DNA from 2 places in the Streptomyces sp. NPDC006365 genome. Region 1 is predicted to be linked to the other one. Evidence: riboswitches for the same ligand, from Rfam matches in the RefSeq annotation. Region 1 holds a riboswitch; the other holds the start of a gene.
The links. Region 1 has a riboswitch for cobalamin ahead of ACFYO0_RS31420 (cobalamin biosynthesis protein). Riboswitches for the same ligand answer to the same signal wherever they lie in the genome.
Positions count from the first base shown of each region.

Region 2: it holds a riboswitch for cobalamin, as region 1 does, so the genes downstream of both, ACFYO0_RS10450 (CbtB-domain containing protein) here and ACFYO0_RS31420 (cobalamin biosynthesis protein) in region 1, are expected to answer to the same signal.

Region 1 covers NZ_JBIAHS010000014.1:57,911-61,979, forward strand. The annotation lists gene ACFYO0_RS31405 (lysozyme) at 1-134, shown strand, start outside; gene ACFYO0_RS31410 (anion permease) at 332-1,549, shown strand; gene ACFYO0_RS31415 (hypothetical protein) at 1,562-1,783, shown strand; cobalamin riboswitch at 1,880-2,020, shown strand; gene ACFYO0_RS31420 (cobalamin biosynthesis protein) at 2,145-3,116, shown strand; gene ACFYO0_RS31425 (cobyric acid synthase) at 3,113-4,069, shown strand, end outside.
Region 2 covers NZ_JBIAHS010000003.1:274,593-278,661, reverse strand. The annotation lists gene dhaK (dihydroxyacetone kinase subunit DhaK) at 1-187, opposite strand, end outside; gene ACFYO0_RS10460 (ferredoxin) at 360-731, shown strand; gene ACFYO0_RS10455 (histidine phosphatase family protein) at 792-1,361, opposite strand; cobalamin riboswitch at 1,472-1,633, shown strand; gene ACFYO0_RS10450 (CbtB-domain containing protein) at 1,671-1,904, shown strand; gene ACFYO0_RS10445 (CbtA family protein) at 1,930-2,685, shown strand; gene ACFYO0_RS10440 (acyl-CoA dehydrogenase family protein) at 2,863-4,041, shown strand.

The DNA.
Region 1 (4,069 bases):
CGACGGCGGGGGCGCTGCCTGCGGGCTGGAGGACGTGGACGTTCTGGCAGTACGACAACGGCGGGAGCCTGCCGGGTGACCAGAATGTGTTCAACGGGTCCATGAGCCGGCTCAAGAAGTTCGCGAAGGGCTAGAAGCAAGGACCCGGCGGAGCCCGGCACTCCGCCTCAGTTCGACTACACGCCACCCCTCCGGGTACCTGGAGGGGTGGCGCCTCGTTAGGGGTGGCGTCTCGTTTCGATACATCTCGTGGCCCTACTGAGTTCATCTTCCGTTCATCCAGGTTGCCTACGGTCCACGAGCCGCTGACGTCCAATAGAAGACCAGGTAAATGGAGAACTTCTCGCTGATCCTCGCGATAGTGGTGGTCACCGCCCTCGCGTTCGATTTCACGAACGGTTTCCACGACACCGCCAACGCGATGGCCACCACCATCTCGACCGGCGCGATGCGGCCCAAGGCCGCGGTGGCCATGTCCGCCGTACTCAATCTCGTCGGCGCCTTCCTCTCGATCGAGGTCGCCAACACCATCTCCAAGGGCCTGGTCGACGAGTCCGGCATCCAACCCGAGGTGATCTTCGCCGCGCTCGTCGGCGCCATCCTCTGGAACCTGCTGACCTGGCTCGTAGGCCTGCCGTCCAGCTCCTCGCACGCCCTCATGGGCGGCCTGATCGGCGCCACCATCGCCTCGGCCGGCGTCGGCGCGGTGCACGGCGACGTCCTGGTCACCAAGGTGCTGATCCCCGCGATCGCCGCCCCGCTGGTCGCGGGCCTTGCCGCGATGCTCGCCTCCAAGCTGACGTACAGGCTCGGCAGGAACGCGAACGGCGAAGCCGCCAAGAAGGGCTACCGCACAGGTCAGATCGCCTCCGCGGGCCTCGTCTCGCTGGCTCACGGCACGAACGACGCGCAGAAGACCATGGGCATCATCACCCTCGCTCTGGTCACCGGCGGCGCCATCGCCCCCGACTCCGACCCGCCGGTCTGGGTCATCCTCTCCGCCGGCCTCGCGATCGCACTCGGCACCTACCTCGGCGGCTGGCGCATCATCCGGACGATGGGCAAGGGCCTCACCGACCTCCAGCCGCAGCAGGGCTTCGCCGCCCAGACCAGCGCGGCCACGGTCATCCTGGCCTCCTCACACCTCGGCTTCTCCCTGTCCACCACGCACTCGGTCTCCGGCTCGGTGATGGGCGCGGGCCTCGGCCGCAAGGGCGGTGTGGTCCGCTGGTCCACCGCCACCCGGATGTTCGTCGCCTGGGGCCTGACGCTGCCGGCCGCGGCCCTGGTCGCCGCGGTCGCGGAGTACGTGACCTCCTTCGGCACCTGGGGCACCGCGTTCGTCGCCGTCTTCCTGATCGCGTCCAGCGCCGCGATCTGGGTGGTCTCCCGCCGCGAGGTGGTCGACCACACGAACGTCAACGAGGTCGACGACGCAGAGGAGACCCCCGACGTGGTGACCACGGCCATCGCCGCCGTCACCCCGCCCCCGACGGGCACCGTCGAAGAGCCGGACACCGAGCCCGCCACCCGCACCGCCACGGTCTGAGGAATCCACACCATGCACATCGACTGGGCAGCCCTCGGCTCCGTCTTCGGAGTCAGCCTCATCGTCACCGTCGCCCTCGTGGGCCTGTTCACCCTCGGCATCGCCGGCCTCTCCCGGCGCGAGTCGGCGTCCGCCAACGGCAACTCCGCGCTCCTCGCGACCACCGGCGCGTACGCCTGCTTCACGGCGTGCACGGCGGCGGTCGCGTACGGCATCTACCTGATCGTGGCCTGACGTCCCCCCACCCCACCATTGACGTCCAGTACCCCACCCGCCCGTGTGGGCCTTAGCACACTCTCCCTTCGCAGGTCAGCGGCAAGTTGACGGCGGTTCGCGGGCGTGGTGGACTGCCCGAGCCAAGTACGGCGGCAGAAGAGGAAGCCGGTGTGAGTCCGGCGCGGTCCCGCCACTGTCACCGGGGAAGCAATTCCCCGGGAGCCAGGAACTCTCGCCGTCGGTCTCGTCGAACCAGGGCGCGGACACCCTGAGTGAGGACATATCGCCATGTGCGGCTGCCTGTTGCGGATCAGTTTGCCGAGTACGAGGGCTTCAAGGGCCCAAGGGGTTCTGCCTGACGTAGCGACAGGCTGACCCCGTGCGTGCCGATCGCGTTTTCGCGTACGGCGCCGCCGCCGGCCTCCTCGGTGACCTCCTCCTCGGCGATCCGCGCCATGGGCATCCGGTCGCCGCGTTCGGGCGGGCCGCGGGCGCCGTGGAGCGGGTGTTGTGGCAGGACCACCGTGGGTGGGGCGCGCTGCACACCGCCGTATGCGTAGGCGGTGCCGTATCCCTCGCGGCCCTCGCCGCCACGTCCGTACGCACCTCTCCTACCGCCTCCGTCGCACTGACCGCCACCGCCACCTGGGCCGTGGTCGGCGGGACTTCGCTCGGCCGCGAGGCCCGGGCCGTCGGCGAGGCACTCGCGGCCGGGGATCTCGAGGCGGCCCGGGAGCGGCTGCCGCACCTGTGCGGACGGGACCCGCAGGCGCTGGACGCCGACGGGATCGCCCGGGCCGTCGTCGAGTCCGTCGCCGAGAACACCTCCGACGCGGTGGTCGGCGCACTGGTGTGGGGTGCGGTGGCAGGTGCGCCGGGGCTCGTCGGTTTCCGGGCCGTCAACACGCTGGACGCCATGGTCGGGCACAAATCGCCCAAGTACCGGCGGTACGGCTGGGCTTCGGCACGGCTCGACGACGTGGCGGGCTGGCCGGGCGCCCGGCTGACCGCCGCGCTCGCGACCGTCGCGGGCAGCGATCCCCGCGGTGCCGCACGCGCCTGGCGGTCCGACGCCGCCAAGCACCCGAGCCCCAACGCCGGGCCCGTCGAGGCCTCGTTCGCGGGGGCGTTGGGCGTACGCCTTGGCGGGACACTCTCCTACGGCGGGCGAGTTGAGCACCGGCCGGTGCTCAACGGCGAGGGACGGGCCGTCCAGGTCGACGACATCGAGCGGGCCGTACGCCTCTCGCAGCGGGTGGGCGGACTGGCCCTCGGTGTGTGCGTGGCCGGAAGGCTCCTCACGACACGGCTTCTCAACCGACGGCTCAGCGCAAAGGGGCGTACGTCATGAGCGGCGGGCTGCTTGTCGCCGGGACCACCTCCGACGCCGGCAAGAGCGTCGTCACCGCCGGGATCTGCCGGTGGCTGGTGCGCCAGGGCGTCAAGGTCGCGCCCTTCAAGGCGCAGAACATGTCCCTCAATTCGTTCGTCACGCGCGAGGGCGCCGAGATCGGGCGCGCGCAGGCCATGCAGGCACAGGCCGCACGCGTCGAACCGACGGCGCTCATGAACCCCGTACTGCTGAAGCCGGGCAGCGACCGCAGCAGCCAGGTCGTGCTGATGGGCAAACCGGTGGGCGAGTTGAGCGCGCGAGGGTTCTTCGGGGGGCCCGGGCCCGCGGCGGAGCCGCTGTCAGGCGCCGTGTCCCCCGGGAAAATGCTGCACGGGGGCAGGCAGGAGCAGCTCCTCGGGACCGTGCTGGAGTGCCTGGCCGAGTTGCGGGGCACGTATGACGCGGTGATCTGTGAGGGGGCGGGCAGTCCCGCCGAGATCAATCTGCGGCGGACGGACATCGTGAACATGGGGATCGCCAGGAACGCCCGGCTTCCCGTGCTGGTCGTGGGTGACATCGACCGTGGCGGGGTCTTCGCGTCGTTCTTCGGGACGATCGCTCTGCTGTCCCGCGAGGACCAGGCGCTCGTCGCCGGGTTCCTGGTCAACAAGTTCCGCGGCGATGTGTCGCTGCTGGAGCCGGGGCTGGACATGCTGCACTCCCTCACCGGACGCTCCACGTACGGCGTGCTCCCCTTCCAGCACGGCCTCGGCATCGACGAGGAGGACGGGCTGCGCGTGTCACTGCGGGGCACGGTGCGCGAGTCGGTGGTCGCCCCGCCCGTCGGGGAGGACGTCCTACGGGTCGCCGTCTGCGCGATCCCCCTGATGTCCAACTTCACCGACGTGGACGCGCTCGCCGCCGAACCGGGCGTCGTGGTGCGGTTCGTGGACCGGGCGGAGGAGCTGGCC
Region 2 (4,069 bases), on a different contig from region 1:
ACCCGCCGTGCAGCGGCTCGTGCCCCGAACCACCACCGGAGACCAGGCCCACTTGCCCGGCGACCGGAGCGTCCCGCCGTACGATCACCCGGTTCTCGACATCCACGGTCAGCTCGGGATGCGCGGCGGCCATGCCCCGCAGCGCGTCCGCGACAACCGTCTCCGCGACGTTGATGAGCATCTTCATTCCGTACCTCCGGGTGAGGTGAGCAGCCGTGGCCGCGTCCTGGATCTCTCAAGGCCTGCGGGTCAAGTATCGATCGCCGAGTGCGGTTGGGCACCGGTGGGAACGACAGATCTCGTGCCCGCCTGGTGACGCCATCGGGTTTGGCGAGGCTGCGTCCGGCTACCCGGACAGCGTGTCAGCGACAGATCAGCAGGAACTCGTCCGTTTCCTCGAGGACCGGTTCGCCTGTGCGCAGGCGTGTACCGATTGCGCGCGAGTGTGTGCGCTGCGCGCGAGTCTGGCCGATCTCGACGGTCCGGAAGATCAGCAGCAGTTGCGGCGCAAGAGCATCCTGTGCGCGGAGGTCTGCGACGCTACCTGCCGCGTGCTGGCCGAACAGACCTGGCAGGACGAGGCCGGAACGCGCGCCCAGGTCGAGTGGTGCCGCGCCGTCTGCCTGGAGACCGCGCATGTCCTCGACCGGAACCCCGACGCCGAGGAGGGTGCGCTGGCCTGCCGGGACTGTGCGCGCGCATGCACGGACTTCCTCGCCCTGCTGAGGTGACGAGTTTGCTGGAGTGGCGGCCGGCCCGCGGTGACGGGCCGCCGCCTGCCCCTCGGCCAGTCAGTCGCCGAGCGTCCGGCCCACCCGTACGTTCCAGCGCCCGGCCCGCCCGCTGAGCTCCGTCGCGGTCAGCGGCGGCACGTCGATGCGCCAGAACGCCGGCTCAGGAGCACCGAGCGCCCGTACCACCATGGCACGTACGATCTCCGGCTCGACGACTGCGAGGGTCCAGCCCTCGAACTGCCCAGCCGCATCGAGCCACTTGGCGACCCGGTCACACAATCCGCGTACGGATTCACCGCCGTGCGGTGCGTACGACGGATCCGCCAGCCAGCGTGCGACCGCCTCCGGCTCCTCGGCGCCCACCTCGGCCAGGCTCGCGCCGCGCCAGCGACCCACGTCCAGTCCCGCCAAACCGGGCTCGTCCGCGACTTCGAGGCCGAGCCCGGCGGCCGTCTCGCGGCAGCGCACGCCGGGGGAGACCAAGGCCCGGTCCGCAGCGGGCAGCGAACCCGCGGCCGCCTGCGCGAGCCGTAGCCCGGAGGCGTCGAGGGCGCATCCGTCGTCGAAACGCGCCTCCCGCAACGCGGCACTGATCGCTGGTGAGATCAACATCACTCGGCTGGTCATCGGCCCACTCTCGTACTCAACACCCGCTCAAAGCCCTTGCTGGCACCGGGAATTGGCGCATGACCAGGACAACGGCGCATGCTCCGGCACCCCGTGCGCCCTTGGCCACCTCTCCGCTTCGCGGTACGGTCTCGTCGATATTGACGACGGTTCGACGGAAGCCGGTGAGAATCCGGCACGGTCGCGCCACTGTAAACCCGTACCGATCGCCACCCACCAGGGGCTGTTCGGGCCGGGCAAGTCAGACCCGTGGCCGTCGTCCTGTGCACCACCAAGACGGGACGCGAGTTCCCCAGGAGGTCCTGCCACATGGCGCAGTCCATCGCTCAGCCGAGCGCAACCAACCCCGCCGCACCGGCCGCCGTGCCGGCCAAGCTGCCGATCGGCGCGATCGCCCCCTGGGCGGTCTTCTTCGGCATCCTGATGCTGGTCCTGCTCTACTTCGTCGGCGCCGAACAGGGCGCCACCTCGCTCGTCTCCGGTGAAGGCGTGCACGAGTGGGTGCACGACGCCCGCCATCTGCTCGGCTTCCCCTGCCACTGACGGCGACGAGGAAGCGTACGAGCACATGGACTCAGCAACCGTCAGAAACCTCCTGGTGCGTGGCATGCTCGCGGGACTCGCCGCGGGCATGCTCGCCCTGGTCGTCGCCTACTTCCTCGGCGAACCACGCGTCGACGAGGCCATCGCATTCGAGGAGGCCCACGCCCACGAGCACGGCGGCGAGGAACTCGTCAGCCGCACCATGCAGTCCACCGCAGGCCTGAGCACCGGCGTCCTCGTCTACGGCGTCGCGTTCGGCGGCATCGCAGCCCTCGCGTACTGCTTCGCACTCGGCAGGATCGGCCGCTTCGGGCCGCGTGCGAGCGCGCTGCTGCTGTCGACCGCGGGCCTGCTCGCGGTCTACGTCGTGCCGTTCCTGAAGTACCCCGCCAACCCGCCCGCCGTCGGCAACCCCGACACCCTCAACCAGCGGACCACGCTGTACTTCCTGATGGTCGTGCTCAGCGTGCTACTGGCCGTCGGCACGGTAATCCTCGGCAAGCGCCTCGCACCACGCCTGGGCAACTGGAACGCCACCCTCTCCGCGGGAGCCTTCTTCGTCCTCGTCGTCGGCCTGGCCTACGCGCTCCTGCCGTCCTTCAACGACGTCCCGGAGGGCTTCCCGGGCACCTTGCTGTGGCAGTACCGGCTGGCTGCCCTCGCCATCCAGGTGACGCTGTGGACGGCGTACGGCCTGGTATTCGGGTACCTCGCGGAGCGCGTACTGGCTCCGCGTACGGCTGCCGCCCGGCCCAAGGGGGCCACGGCTGTGGCGCACTGAGCCGTTGCACACAGGAGGGCCCCCGGAGCGAAGCTGCCCGGGGGCCTTTCCCGTGTACGCGGCCGCTCTCGTGTGTTCCCAATTTCTGAAACAAGTTCTACGGTGTGCGCCGTCAGGACCGGGCCACCGCCACGCCTCACGGCTGGAGCGGCAGGCCAGTGGGAGCCAGGAGGCGCCGTGCATCTCGAATACACGCCGGAGCAGCAGGAGTTGCGCACAGAACTGCGCGCCTACTTCACCGAGTTGGTACCGGAGAACGTGCACGCCCGGTACGCCGACCCGGCCGCGCAGAAGCGGTTCTACCGCGAGACCATCCGCCGGCTCGGCTCCGACCGCTGGCTCGGGGTGGGCTGGCCGAAGGAGTACGGCGGGCGCGGGCTGAGCCCGATGGAGCAGTTCATCTTCTTCGACGAGGCCGCCCAGGCGGGCGTACCCCTGCCGCTGATGGCGCTGAACACGGTCGGACCGACGATCATGCAGTTCGGCACCGAGGAGCAGAAGGCGTACTTCCTGCCGAAGATCCTCTCCGGCGAGATCGACTTCGCGATCGGCTACAGCGAGCCCGACGCGGGCACGGACCTGGCCGCTCTCAAGACCAGGGCTGTTCGGGATGGCGACGAGTACATCGTCAACGGGCAGAAGATCTGGACGACGAACGGTGATACGGCGGACTGGGTGTGGCTGGCCGTCCGCACCGACCCCGATGCGCCCCCGCACAAGGGCATCACCATCCTCCTCGTGCCGACCTCCGCCCCCGGCTACTCCTGCACCCTCATCAACACCCTGGCCTCGCACGACACCACGGCCAGCTACTACGAGAACATCCGCGTCCCCGTCTCCCGCCGCGTCGGCGAGGAGAACAAGGGCTGGCGGCTGATCACCAACCAGCTCAACCATGAACGCGTCACCCTCGCCGCCCACGGCACCATGGCCATCCGCGCCCTGCACGACGTGCAGCGCTGGGCCATGGAGACCAAACTCGCCGACGGCCGCCGCGTCGTCGACCTGCCCTGGGTGCGCCGCCGCCTCGCCCAGACCCACACCAAGCTGGACGCGATGAAACTCCTCAACTGGCAGATGGTGAACGCCGTCCAAGAGGGCACCCTCACCCCGCAGGACGCCTCCGCAGTGAAGGTGTACGGCTCCGAGGCGCGCCGGGACGCGTACGCCTGGCTCATGGAGATCGTCGCCGCGGCCGGAGCCCTGAAGGAGGGCTCCGCGGGCTCGGTACTCCACGGGGAGCTGGAGCGCGGCTACCGCTCGGCCGTGATCTTCACCTTCGGCGGCGGGAACAACGAGATCCAGCGCGAAATCATCTCGTGGATCGGCCTGGGGATGCCGCGGGTACGGCGTTAGCTTGCTTGTGACGAGGATTTATAGTCAC